Regions from separate parts of the Streptomyces sp. CA-243310 genome, predicted to be linked through region 2. Evidence: riboswitches for the same ligand, from Rfam matches in the RefSeq annotation. Region 2 holds a riboswitch; the other holds the start of a gene.
The links. A riboswitch is a leader RNA that binds a small molecule or an ion and turns the genes downstream of it on or off. The one in region 2 is predicted to bind ZMP and ZTP.
Positions count from the first base shown of each region.

Region 1: it holds a riboswitch for ZMP and ZTP, as region 2 does, so the genes downstream of both, ACQEVM_RS11235 (bifunctional 5,10-methylenetetrahydrofolate dehydrogenase/5,10-methenyltetrahydrofolate cyclohydrolase) here and glyA (serine hydroxymethyltransferase) in region 2, are expected to answer to the same signal.

Region 1 is NZ_JBNJMF010000001.1:2,472,113-2,478,940, reverse strand. It holds gene ACQEVM_RS11240 (NAD(P)/FAD-dependent oxidoreductase) at 338-1,810, shown strand; gene ACQEVM_RS11235 (bifunctional 5,10-methylenetetrahydrofolate dehydrogenase/5,10-methenyltetrahydrofolate cyclohydrolase) at 1,942-2,814, opposite strand; ZMP/ZTP riboswitch at 2,843-2,938, opposite strand; gene ACQEVM_RS11230 (methyltransferase domain-containing protein) at 3,018-3,779, shown strand; gene ACQEVM_RS11225 (RNA polymerase sigma factor) at 4,006-5,580, shown strand; gene ACQEVM_RS11220 (amino acid permease) at 5,679-6,828, opposite strand, start outside.
Region 2 is NZ_JBNJMF010000001.1:1,072,815-1,079,642, reverse strand. It holds gene trpS (tryptophan--tRNA ligase) at 1-589, opposite strand, end outside; gene glyA (serine hydroxymethyltransferase) at 830-2,098, opposite strand; ZMP/ZTP riboswitch at 2,134-2,224, opposite strand; gene rocD (ornithine--oxo-acid transaminase) at 2,334-3,539, shown strand; gene ACQEVM_RS05115 (glutathionylspermidine synthase family protein) at 3,570-4,766, opposite strand; gene ACQEVM_RS05110 (hypothetical protein) at 4,773-5,072, opposite strand; gene ACQEVM_RS05105 (hypothetical protein) at 5,198-6,064, shown strand; gene ACQEVM_RS05100 (PLP-dependent aminotransferase family protein) at 6,081-6,828, opposite strand, start outside.

The DNA.
Region 1 (6,828 bases), 1.4 Mb from region 2:
ACCCGGGCTCCGCGCTGTGGCGACTCCGGCTCCGACTCCGACCCGGGCTCCGACCCGGGCTCCGACCGGCCCGCCCGAGCGGCCCTCGGGACGCGTGCCGCGGCGCCCCGCGCCCCGGCCCCACGCCGACCCCCCGCCCCGCCCCCTTCCCGGCTCGACGCACGAACCCCGCCCCGCTCCCGGGCGGTTCGACCGTCCACGGCGATCGGACCGGTCAAGTCCCCCATCGACAGGGCCCGTTGACCGGGCGCCGGCCCCACCCGCCCCGGTGGCCCGAGCACACCACTTCACTTGTGTCGCCGTCTCCCGTGCGGCCCCGACAGAGAGCCACCACACGATGCCCCAGCCTTCCGCACCCCGTCATGTCGTCGTCATCGGCGGCAGCATGTCCGGCCTCCTGACGGCAGCCGTCCTCGCCGAACACGCCACGGTCACGATCATCGACGCCGACACGCTGCCGGACGGCCCCGCTCCGCGCCGCGGCCTGCCGCAGGCCCGCCACGTGCACGTCCTGTGGTCGGGCGGGGCGCGCGCCATCGAGGAGATACTGCCGGGCGTCATCGGGGAATGGACGGCCGCGGGCGCCCTGCGTCGCAGCCTGCCCGTCGAACTCGTCACCAAGGCGGCCGAGGGCTGGTTGCCGCGGTGCGGGGAGAAGCAGTTCAGCATCTCGTGCAGCCGCGACCTCCTCGACTCGGTGGTTCGCGAGAAGGTCCTCGGCCTCAAGGAGGTGCGCACCCTCCAGCAGAGCCGGGTACGGGGCCTGGAGGGCACGGCGGCCCGGATCACCGGGGTCCGCGTCGACACCCCCGAGGAGGAGGACCGGCTGATCACCGCGGACCTCGTCGTCGACGCGAGCGGTCGCGGCTCCCGGAGCCGGACCTGGCTCCAGGAACTGGGGGTGGGTGAGATCGAGCAGGCGGAGGTCGACTCCGGTCTGGTCTACGCGACCCGGATCTTCGAGGCGCCCGCCGGAAGCCACGCGATGGGCTTCCCCATCGTCAACGTGCAGTCCGATCCGCGGGTGCCCGTGCCCGGTCGTACCGCGACGATCGTCCCGATCGAGAACGGCCGGTGGCAGGCCACCCTCTCGGGCACCCGCGGCGGCCAGCCGACCGCCGACCCGGACGCGTTCATCCCGTTCGCCATGGAAGCGCGGGACCCGGTCGTCGGCGAGTTGCTGAAGGGAAAGAAGCCGCTCACCGAGGTGTCCGTGACCCAGGGCACCGCCAATCGCCGCGTCTTCTTCGAGAAGGCCGACCTGCCCGAGGGCTTCTTCGCCGTCGGGGACTCCGTCGCCACCTTCAACCCGTTGTACGGGCAGGGCATGTCCGTCGCCGCCCGCGGGTTGCTGGCCGTACGCGACCTGCTGCGCGCCCGGGGGCTCGCCACGCCCTCCGTGGGACGTGCGGCGCAGCGCGCGCTCGCCCCGCAGGTCTCCACCGCCTGGGAGCTCGCCACCTCGCAGGACATCCTCTACCCGGAGGCGACGGCGACCGGCATGAAGTCCAGGCCGGGCTCCGCGCTGGTCACGCGGTACGTGAGCCGGCTGATGACCGGCGCCACCACGCAGGAGCAGCTCACGGGCGCCTTCCTCCAGGTCATCACCATGACCAGCCCGCCGACCCACTGGTTCCGCCCGGACGTGCTCTGGCGCGTGCTGCGGGCCTCCGGGGAGGGCGCCCACAAGGCGGCGCCGCTCACCGCGGCCGAGCGGACCATCGGCGGGCTGGACCGGCCCGGGAACCCGGGCGCCGAGGACGGCCGGACCGGGGGCGGCACCCCCGCCGACCCGGTCGGCCGCCCCTGAGGCCTGCCGGGTCGCACGGGACCGGGCAGGACCGTACGGGACCGGCAACGGCCGCGGGCCGGGGAAAACGGGACGCCCCGGACCGAAGGGGGCCGGGGCGGTCGTCGTACGGGATCGGGCGCGCGGCCGGGTCAGAGCCCGGCGAGGTCCAGCCCGGCCTGCGCGGCGGCGGCCCGCACGGTCTGCTCCAGGAGCACGGCGATGGTCATCGGGCCGACGCCGCCGGGGACCGGGGTGATCAGGGAGGCCCGGGTGGCGGCCGACTCGATGTGGACGTCGCCGACGTTGCCCGCGTTGTAGCCGGCGTCCAGGACGACCGCGCCCGGCTTGATGTCCTCGCCCCGGATGAACTCGGCCTTGCCGACGGCGGCGACCAGCACGTCGGCCTGGCGCACGATCGAGGGCAGGTCCACGGTGCGGGAGTGACAGTAGGTGACGGTGGCGTTGCGCTCCAACAGCAGCATCCCGGCGGGCTTGCCCAGGATCGCGCTGCGGCCGACGACCACGGCGTGCTTGCCGGTCAGGTCCACGTCGTACTCCTCCAGGAGGCGCATGATGCCGCCGGGGGTGCAGGAGACGAAGCCGGGCAGGCCGAAGCCCATGGCGGCGAAGGAGTGCATCGTCACACCGTCGACGTCCTTGCCGGGTGCGATGGCCTCGAAGGCGGCCCGCTCGTCGATGTGGTGCGGCACCGGGTGCTGGAGGAGGATGCCGCTGACCTCCGGGTCCTCGGAGAGCGCGGTGAGGGCGGCCACCAGTTCCGCGGTGGTGGTCTCGGCGGGGAGCTCGACGTGGCGGGAGGTGATCCCGGCCTTGGCGCAGCGGTTCTGCTTCATCTGTACGTAGGTCACGGACGCGGGGTCCTCGCCGACGAGCACGGTCGCCAGACAGGGGGCGGTGCCGGTGCGCTCGGTGATCTTCGCGGCGTGCGCGGCGGTCTGTTCGGAGATGCGGCGGGCGACGGCGGTGCCGTCCATGAGCCGGGCGGTCTGGGCAGTGGTCACGGGGTCTCCTGGGCGTCGCAGCGGAATCGCGGTTCGCCCAGGCGCGCGGCAGTCGACGTACCCACCGGTACGCCGGGCCGCTCCCCGGTGGTGATCCACCCGAACGCCAGTCACGGCCCGCGGGCCACTCTAGTCGACGCCCGCGCACGGCGGGCCGGCGATACCCGCTGGAGGACCGGCTCGCGGCCTGCGACGATCGGGGGATGACGCGTACTTTCGACCATCTTGTCGCCGAGGCCGAGTCCGTCTCCGTGGACGGCTGGGACTTCTCCTGGCTCGACGGCCGCGCCACCGAACAGCGCCCCTCGTGGGGCTACCAGAAGCTCCTCGGCGAACGCCTGTCCCGGGTCTCCTCCGTCCTCGACGTCCAGACCGGTGGCGGCGAGGTGCTCGCCGGGGCCGGCGCGCTGCCGCCGCTGACGGTGGCGACCGAGTCCTGGCCGCCGAACGTCGCCAAGGCGACCCGGCTCCTGCACCCGCTGGGCGCGGTGGTGGTCGCCGACTCCGACGAGCCGCCGCTGCCCTTCGCGGACGAGGCCTTCGAGCTGGTCGGCAGCCGGCATCCGGTGACCGTCTGGTGGGACGAGATCGCCCGCGTGCTGACGCCGGGCGGCACGTACTTCTCGCAGCAGGTCGGTCCGGCCAGCGTCTTCGAGCTGGTGGAGTACTTCCTGGGCCCGCAGCCGGAGGAGGTCCGGCGCGACCGGCACCCCGACGACGCGGTCGCCGCCGCCCGGAAGGCGGGCCTGGAGATCGTCGATCTGCGCTCCGAACGACTGCGGACGGAGTTCAACGACATCGGAGCCGTGATCTACTTTCTACGGAAGGTGATCTGGATGGTGCCGGGCTTCACGGTCGGGCACCACCGGGACCGGTTGCGCGAGCTCCACGAACGGATCGAACGCGAAGGTCCGTTCGTCGCGCACACCGCCCGTTTTCTCGTCGAGGCCCGCAAAAAGGGCTGAGCCGGGAGGGCGCGGGAGCGCGGACGGATCCACGTCGGATCGGTTGCGTCGCCACAGCGTGGCGCAGGTCACTCAATTCAGCGCGTAACGAATCGACTCGGGCATGCGATGAACCGACAGGTGTCCTCGCGCGGCCCCGGAATACAGACCCCCCTCGGGTCTGTTTCCCGAAGTCGCGCGATGATGTCCCGCTCACCCCTTATCTGTTCGCAACGAGAGGCTCCTTGTGTCGCTCAGCCCGTCCCGTACGTTCCCTCCGGAGATCGCCGAATCGGAGGCCCTCGTCGCGCTCGTCGAGCGCGGCCGCGAGCAGGGTCACATCAACGGTGATGACGTGCGCCAGGCCTTCGAGGCCGGCCGCATCCCGGTGGACCAGTGGAAGCGGGTCCTGCGCAGCCTGAACCAGGTCCTGGACGAGGAGGGTGTCGCCCTCCACGTCAGCGCCGCCCCCGCCACCAAGGCCGCTGCGAAGAAGCCGCGCAAGGCTGCCGCCCCGGCCCGCACCGTGACCAAGAAGGCCGCCGCCGCGCCGCGCCCCATCGGCGCGCGCAAGACGGCGGTCCCCGCCACCGCCGCGGCGATATCCGCACCGTCGGCCTCCGGGACCGAGGAGGAGGTGGCGGCCGAGGCCGCCGCCGAGCCGAAGAAGCGGACGGTCAAGAAGACCGCCGCGAAGAAGGCGACGGCCACCAAGAAGACCGCCGCCACGAAGAAGGGCGCCAAGGACGGCGACGAGGGCGAGACCCCCGCGGCCGAGGGCGAGGACTGGGCGGCCGAGGACCCGGCCGACGAGGCCGAGGAGGAGACTCCGAAGGTCGGCGGAACCCAGGGCTTCGTGCTGTCCGACGACGACGAGGACGACGCCCCGGCGCAGACCGTCATGGTCGCCGGTGCCACCGCGGACCCCGTCAAGGACTACCTCAAGCTGATCGGCAAGGTGCCGCTGCTCAACGCCGAGCAGGAGGTCGAGCTCGCCAAGCGCATCGAGGCGGGTCTCTTCTCCGAGTACAAGCTCGAAGAGGAGGAGGACCACAAGGCCACGTTCAAGCGTGAGCTGGAGATCCTCGTCGAGGACGGTCGCCGGGCCAAGAACCACCTGCTGGAGGCCAACCTCCGTCTCGTGGTCTCCCTCGCCAAGCGCTACACGGGCCGCGGCATGCTCTTCCTGGACCTGATCCAGGAGGGCAACGTCGGTCTGATCCGCGCGGTGGAGAAGTTCGACTACACCAAGGGCTTCAAGTTCTCCACGTACGCGACCTGGTGGATCCGGCAGGCGATCACGCGCGCCATGGCCGACCAGTCGCGCACGATCCGCATCCCCGTCCACATGGTCGAGATCATCAACAAGCTGGCCCGTGTCCAGCGGCAGATGCTCCAGGACCTCGGTCGGGAGCCCACTCCGGAGGAGCTGGGCAAGGAACTCGACATGACCCCCGAGAAGGTCATCGAGGTCCAGAAGTACGGCCGTGAGCCGATCTCCCTGCACACCCCCCTGGGTGAGGAGGGCGACAGCGAGTTCGGTGACCTCATCGAGGACTCCGAGGCGGTCGTACCGGCGGACGCGGTGTCCTTCACCTTCCTCCAGGAGCAGCTGCAGTCGATCCTGGGGACGCTCTCCGAGCGTGAGGCGGGCGTGGTCTCCATGCGGTACGGCCTCAACGACGGCCAGCCGAAGACCCTGGACGAGATCGGCCGCGTGTACGGGGTCACCCGTGAGCGCATCCGTCAGATCGAGTCGAAGACCATGTCGAAGCTGCGTCACCCGTCGCGTTCGCAGGTGCTGCGCGACTACCTCGACTAGAAGCGGGGACGGGGGCCCGGGACGGTCGGCAGACCGCCCCGGGCCCCCGTGGCGTGTGCGGCTCGGGCGTGCGCGGCCCGCTCGGGGCCGCCCGCCGGTCAGGCGGCCGCGGCGCGCTGCCTGCGGGCGGACATCACGGCGTACACGACCACGCCCACGAAGAGGAACAGCACGCCCTGGTAGACGGCGGCGTACCCGGAGCCGGCCACGAGCCACATCGAGAAGGCGAAGGCGGCGCAGGCCAGGACGGTGTCACGGACCAGCCGGCCGCGGTGGACGCGTGCGGACTGCCCCGAGACCAGGAAGTAGATCTGGGCGGCGCTGGAGAGCAGGTACGGGACGGTCGCCGTGAAGGTGGTGACCAGCACCAGGATCTCGAAGACCCCCTCGGTGCCCGCGGTGTAGTTGTAGACGGTCAGGGCCGAGGCCAGGACGACGGTGACGAGGACCCCGACGATCGGGACCCCGCGCCTCTTGGTCTCGAAGGCCTTCGGGAAGAGCCCGTCCTTGGCCGCGGCGTACGGGGTCTGCGCGCTGAGCAGGGTCCAGCCGTTGAGGGCGCCGACCATCGAGATCACCGCGGCGCAGGCGACGAGGGTGCCGCCCCAGGTCCCGCCGAACATCGCGTCGACGGCGTCGCTGAAGGGGGCCTCGGAGGTGACGAGCGTGGCGTGCGCGACCAGGCCGAAGACGGACAGGGTGCCGAGCAGGTAGACGGTGGCGGCGCCGGTGGTGCCCAGGATGGTGGCGCGGCCGACGTTGCGGGCCGGGTCGCGTACCTCGCCTGCGCTGACGGCGGCGGACTCGACCCCGAGGTAGCTGAAGAGCAGGATCGCGGCGGCGGCGGAGATCGCGCCGACGGCGCTCTGGTCGGTGGCCTGGAAGGGTCCGAGGTTGGCCGGGTCGAAGAAGAACAGCCCGCCGACGGCCACCAGCAGCAGCGGGGCGAACTTCAGTACGGTGGAGACCAGTTGGACGACGCCCACGTAGCGGGTGCCCGCGAGGTTGGCGAGCGCGGGCAGCCACTGGACGGCGAGCGCGCCCAGGCACATGGACCACTTGTGCTCGCCCACGGCGGGGAAGAGGACCGTGAGGTAGCCCACGGCGGCGACCGCGAGGGCGGCGTTGGAGACCCAGGTGGTGATCCAGTAGCTCCAGGCCGCGAGGAAGCCGGCGAAGTCCCCGAAGGCCGCGCGGGCGTAGACGTACGGGCCACCGGTCTGCGGGTTGCGTTCGGCGAGCCGGCCG
Region 2 (6,828 bases):
CCGGGTCCTGGAGGTCGTAGATCTTCGCGACCTCCTTGACGATGTGCGCGGCGGGCAGCGTGAAGGTCCGGCCGAAGCGCGTGTTGAAGCGCTCGGCCAGGTCGCGGGTCAGCTCGATGTGCTGGCGCTGGTCCTCGCCCACGGGGACGGCGTTGGCCTGGTAGAGCAGGATGTCCGCGACCTGGAGGATCGGGTACGTGAACAGGCCGACGGTGGCGTTGTTCGCTCCCTGCTTGGCGGACTTGTCCTTGAACTGGGTCATCCGGCTCGCCTCGCCGAAGCCGGTGATGCAGTTCATGACCCAGCCGAGCTGCGCGTGCTCGGGCACGTGGCTCTGGATGAAGAGCGTGCAGCGCTCGGGGTCCAGACCGGCCGCGAGCAGTTGGGCGGCGGAGAGCCGGGTGTTCGCACGCAGCTCCCTGGGATCCTGCGGCATGGTGATCGCGTGCAGGTCGACGACCATGTAGAAGGCGTCGTGCGTTTCCTGGAGGGCGACGTACTGACGAATGGCCCCGAGGTAGTTCCCGAGGTGGAACGAACCGGAGGTGGGCTGGATACCGGAGAGCGCGCGAGGACGATCAGAAGCCATGGCCCCATTCTCTCAGGTGCGATGGCCGTCTCGGGCCTCGCGCCGGCCGGATCGGGTGCCGGATGAGCGCGGGATCACATCCGGGCCCCGCTCTCGGGGGGCGGTGTCCGGCCGTACTCGCGCGTAGCCGGCCGGCCGGATCCCGCCCGGAGCGAGCGACCGCTTTCCGACCGGCCGGAACCGGAACCGTCGGCGCCGCCCCGGCCCTCGGGGGCCGGGGCGGCGCCGGGGCGACCCCGGTCAGGACAGGGGCAGGCCCGGGGCCGGGTGGGCCGACATGAGGTCGGTGACCTCGGCGCGGATCACGGCCAGGGCCGCCTCGTCGGACGCGGCCGCGGCGTCGACCGCGCGGGAGATCCAGTCCGCCACCACCGGCATGTGGTCCACCGTCAGGCCCCGCGAGGTCAGCGACGGCGTACCGATCCGGATGCCCGACGGGTCGAACGGCTTGCGCGGGTCGAACGGGACCGTGTTGTGGTTCACGACGATGCCCGCCCGGTCCAACGCCTTGGCCGCGATCTTGCCCGGTACCCCGCGCGAGGTCAGGTCCATCAGGATCAGGTGGTTGTCCGTGCCACCCGACACCAGGTCGAAGCCCCGCTCCAGCAGGGCCGTCGCCAGCGCCTTGGCGTTGGCGACGACCGCGTGGGCGTACGTGACGAACGCCGGCTGCGCCGCCTCGTGCAGCGCGACCGCGATGCCGGCCGTCGTCTGGTTGTGCGGGCCGCCCTGGAGGCCGGGGAAGACCGCCTTGTCGATGGCCTTCGCGTGCTCCTCGCGGCACATCAGCATCGCGCCGCGCGGACCGCGCAGGGTCTTGTGGGTGGTCGTGGAGATCACGTCCACGTGCCCGGCCGGCGACGGGTGCGCGCCGCCCGCGATCAGGCCCGCGATGTGGGCGACGTCGGCGACGAGGATCGAGCCCGCCTCCTTGGCGATCGACGCGAAGGCCTCGAAGTCGATCGTGCGGGGCACGGCCGTGCCACCACAGAACATGATCTTCGGGCGTTCGGCCAGGGCCAGGTCCCGCACCGCGTCGTAATCGATGAGGCCGTCGTCGGCGCGGACGCCGTACTGCACGCCCCGGAACCAGGAGCCGGTCGCGGACACGCCCCAGCCGTGGGTGAGGTGGCCGCCCATCGGCAGGGCCATGCCCATCACGGTGTCGCCCGGCTTCGCGAAGGCGAGGTACACGGCGAGGTTGGCCGGGGAGCCGGAGTACGGCTGCACGTTCGCGTGGTCGACGCCGAACAGGCCCTTCGCCCGCTCCACGGCCAGGGCCTCGACGCGGTCGATGTTCTGCTGGCCCTCGTAGTAGCGGCGGCCCGGGTAGCCCTCGCTGTACTTGTTCTGCAGGACGGTGCCGGAGGCTTCCAGCACGGCGGCGGACACGTAGTTCTCGCTGGGGATCAGGCGCAGGGTCTCGGCCTGCAGTTCCTCTTCCGCCTCCACGAACGACGCCAGCTCGGGGTCGGTCGCGAAAAGGGCGGGGTGGCGGCGCGCGGTCATGGCGGCTCCTCCGGGGTCGATGTCGTCTCTCGTCCCCGCGAGGCCCAGGCGAGCGGCCTTGTGTGCGGTCGTGCGCGCACGACTTCCCCGGAGTCCGTTCTCCGTGCGCCAGTCGCCGTGCGTGGGGCCCACCTTAGCGGGCGCGCCACGAGAAAGGTTTCTCCGTCCGTCGTACGAGCGAGGATGGACAGTGACGCCACCCTCGTCACAGGCCTGACGGACGATCGGAGACCCCGTGTCGAATACTGCTGATGCCATCCGCTCCGCCGACGCGCACAGCGCGCACAACTACCACCCCCTGCCCGTCGTCGTCGCATCGGCGGAGGGCGCGTGGATGACCGATGTGGAGGGCCGCAGGTATCTCGACATGCTCGCCGGGTACTCCGCCCTCAACTTCGGTCACGGCAACCGGCGTCTGATCGACGCCGCACGCGCCCAGTTGGAGCGGGTCACCCTCACCTCCCGCGCCTTCCACCACGACCGCTTCGCGGACTTCTGCACCGAACTCGCCGCGCTGTGCGGCAAGGAGATGGTGCTGCCGATGAACACGGGCGCGGAGGCCGTGGAGACGGCGGTGAAGACGGCCCGCAAGTGGGGGTACGAGGTCAAGGGCGTCCCGGACGGCCACGCCAAGATCGTGGTCGCGGCCGACAACTTCCACGGCCGGACCACGACCATCGTGTCGTTCTCCACGGACCACGACGCCCGCGACCACTTCGGCCCCTACACGCCGGGCTTCGAGATCGTCCCGTACGGCGATCTCACCGCGCTCTCCCACGCCGTCACGGAGAACACCGTGGCCGTGCTCCTGGAGCCGATCCAGGGCGAGGCGGGCGTCCTCGTGCCGCCCGCCGGCTACCTCCAGGGCGTACGGGAACTCACCCGCGAACGGAACGTTCTCTTCCTCGCGGACGAGATCCAGTCGGGTCTGGGCCGCACCGGCAAGACCTTCGCCCTGGAGCACGAGGGGGTCGTCCCCGACATGTACATCCTGGGCAAGGCGCTCGGCGGCGGGGTCGTGCCCGTCTCCGCGGTGGTCGCCGACCGGGACGTGCTCGGCGTGTTCCGGCCGGGCGAGCACGGGTCCACCTTCGGCGGGAACCCGCTCGCCTGCGCGGTCGCGCTGGAGGTCATCGCGATGCTTCGCTCCGGCGAGTACCAGCAGCGGGCCACCGAACTCGGCGACCACCTGCACCACGAGCTGAACCTGCTGGTCGGCGGGGGTGCGGTGACCGCGGTGCGGGGTCGCGGGCTGTGGGCGGGCGTCGACATCGACCCGTCGCGCGGCACCGGCCGGGAGATCTCCGAGAAGCTGATGGGGCTCGGGGTGCTGGTGAAGGACACCCACGGATCCACGATCCGGATCGCACCGCCGCTGGTGATCAGCAAGGAGGACCTGGACTGGGGCCTGGACCGGCTGCGGTCGGTGCTGTCGGCCTGACGCGGCCCGCCGGCCTCACGGGCCGACGGGCTAGAGGATGACGTGGGGCAGGAAGCGGGCGTACTCGTCCGTGACCGGCCCCGCCGATTCCCGGATGCCCAGCCCCGCGGCCTCCTCCTCGACGACCCACGCGCCGAGCACGACCCGGTTGCCGTCGAAGTCGGGCAGCGGGGCCAGGGCCTGGAAGACGTACGTCTCGTCGTCCACCGGGGTGAACGGCTCCCCGTCCTCCCCCGCCTCGTGCAGGGTCACCCCGGCACCCTCGCGGCCCAGCAGGGGCTTGGCGACGTAGCCGGTGGTGTCCGCGAGCTCGCGCGGGCCGTCGAGGTAGGCGGGCAGCAGGTTCGGGTGTTCGGGGAACAGCTCCCACAGGACCGCCAGCAGCGCCTTGTTGGAGAGCAGCATCTTCCACAGCGGCTCGATCCAGGCCGTCGTGCCGGAGCCGCCGCCGTGGTCGTACGTGCCCAGCACCTGGGGCCCGAACTCGTCCGAGGCCAGCCACTCCCACGGGTAGAGCTTGAAGATGCCGCGGATGAAGCGGAGCTTCTCGTCGACGAACCGGCCGGAGAGGCTGTCCCAGCCGATCTGCTCGACGGACATGGCGACGGTGTCCAGGCCGGCCTGCTCCGCGGTCTCCTGGAGGTAGGCGACCGTCATCAGGTCCTCGCCGAGCTCGTCGGTCTCGGAGTGCGCGAAGTGCACCGGACCGGGCGGCAGCAGTTCGGCCTGTCGGCGCCACGCGTCGACGAGCCGCTCGTGGAGGGAGTTCCACTGGTCGGCGCCGGGGAACCGCTCCTCCATCCAGAACCACTGCGGGCTCGCCGCCTCCACCAGGGAGGTGGGGGTGTCGGCGTTGTACTCCAGCATCTTGGCCGGGCCGCCGGAGCCGTCGTAGCGCAGGTCGAAGCGGCCGTAGAGGGAGGGCTGCTCGTCGCGCCGGCGCCAGGACTCGGCGATGCGGGCGGCCAGTTTCGGATCGGTGATGCCGAGGTCCGCGAAGCGGTCGTGCTCGACGATGTGGGCCGCCGCGGCGAGGCACATGGCGTGCAGTTCCTCGACGACGTTCTCCAGCGCCTCGACCTCCGGGAGGGAGAACGCGTAGTACGCGCTCTCGTCCCAGTAGGGGCGCAGGCTGTCGTCGGGGTACCGGGTCAGGGGGTAGATCAGTCCCTGCTCCTCGACGGTCCGCTGCCAGTTCGGGCGTGGCTCGATCGTGTGCCGCTCCACCCGGGATCAGCCGCCGCTGGAGCCGGAGTGGCTCTTGCCGATGCCACCGCGGGTGACGGCGGACTTGTCGAAGCTGCCGTCCTTGACCCTGCCGTTGGCGACGCTGCCGCCGTAGTAGTACGCGCCGGTGCCGCCGCTCTTGCATTCCTTGTTGTTCAGGTGGTTCAGCGTGGAACGGGACGCGCACCGCTTGTCGGGCTCGTCGCTGCTGCCGCAGGCGACGAGGGTCGCGGCGAGCAGGCCCATGCCGCCGAGCGCGACGGCGCCCGAGCGCATCCGGCGCCGATTGGTGCTGCTGGTGTCCATGTGAGTTCGCTCCCCCTGGGTGGCGTGCTCCCGACAGACTAGAGCGGGGCGACCGGGGGATGGAATCCAGCCGTCGTCACACCCTTGTCACGACGGTGACCTAGAGTCGGTTCGTGCTTGTTGGGATGATTTGCGCACTCGGTGCGGCGGTCTGTTTCGGTACGGCCTCGGTCCTCCAGGCCATGGCGGCGCGGGCGGCGGAGCCGGGAACCGGGTCCGGCGTGGACGCCGCACTCCTGCTGCGGGCCCTGCGCCAGTGGCGGTACCTGGCGGGGCTCGGCCTCGACGGGGTCGGCTTCGTCCTCCAGATCATCGCCCTGCGACACATCCCGATCTACGCGGTGGGGGCCGCGCTGGCGGCCAGCCTCGCGGTGACGGCGGTGGTCGCGGCCCGATTGCTGCGCGTACGGCTGAACCGGATGGAGTGGGCGGCCGTCGCGGTGGTGAGCGCGGGGCTGCTGATGCTGGGGCTCGCCTCCGGGGAGGAGGGCTCCGGGACCGGCCCGCCCGCCCTGGAGTGGGGGTTGCTCGCGGTGGCGGTCCTGGTCCTGCTGGTGGGCGCGGCGGCCGGCGGCCTGCCGGACCGCTCCCGGCCGCTGGTGCTCGGCTTCGCGGCCGGAACGGGCTTCGGGGTGGTCGAGGTCGCGGTCCGCCTGATCGACGGGATCTCCTGGTCGGTGCTGACCGACCCGGCCCTGTACGCGCTCCTGTTGGGCGGCGGCGCCGCCTTCCTGCTGCTCACCTCGGCCCTGCAGCGCGGCTCGGTGACGGCCGCCACGGCCGGCATGGTGCTGGGCGAGACGATCGGCCCGGCGGCGGTGGGGGTGGTGTGGCTCGGGGACCGCACCCGCGAGGGGCTCGCCTGGTTGGCGGTGCTCGGCTTCGTGGTGGCCGTGGCCGGTTCGCTGGCCCTGGCCCGCTTCGGCGAACCCCCGGCGGACCCGGCGGACCCCGCGGACCCGGCCGGCCCGGCGGCCGATCCGGTCCCCTGACCCCGCCCCGCGCCCACTACGGGAGGGTCGCCTCCAACGCCGCCAGCGCCCCCGACCACGCGCTCTCCGACGGGGTCCCGTACCCGAGCACCAGAGCGTCCCGCGCCGGCATGGCCGAATCCGGGTGCCGGAAGCGGGACAGCCCCTCCAGGGCCAGGTCGTGCCAGGCCGCCGCCTGGATCAGGGGCCGTTCCGTGCCGGCCGGGAGGTCGAGCACCGCGTGCAGTCCCGCCGCGATGCCGGAGACGGTCACCGCCGTCCGCGGGGCCAGCGCCTGCACCAGGGCGTCACGCCGGCGCCGGTAGCGCAGCCGCATGCTCCGGACGTGCCGGTCGTACGCCCCGGACCGGATGAACTCCGCCAGCGTCAACTGGTCCGGCGCGCCCGACATCCAGTCGGTGTGCCCCTTCGCCGCCAGCACCTCGTCCACCAGCCCGGCCGGCACCACCATCCAGCCCGTGCGCAGCCCCGGCGCCAGCGACTTGCTCGCCGTGCCCAGGTACACGACCCGGTCCGGGTCCAGTCCCTGGAGCGCCCCGACGGGCTGGCGGTCGTAGCGGAACTCCCCGTCGTAGTCGTCCTCCAGGATCAGCCCGCCCGTGGTCCTGGCCCAGTCCACGGCCGCCGCCCGCCGTCCCGGGGTCAGCGCGACGCCCGTCGGGAACTGGTGCGCCGGCGTGAGGAGCACCGCCCCCGACGCCGCCGTCAGGTCCTCCGTACGGGCGCCCGCGCCGTCCAGCCACAGGGGGCGGGTCCGCAGCCCG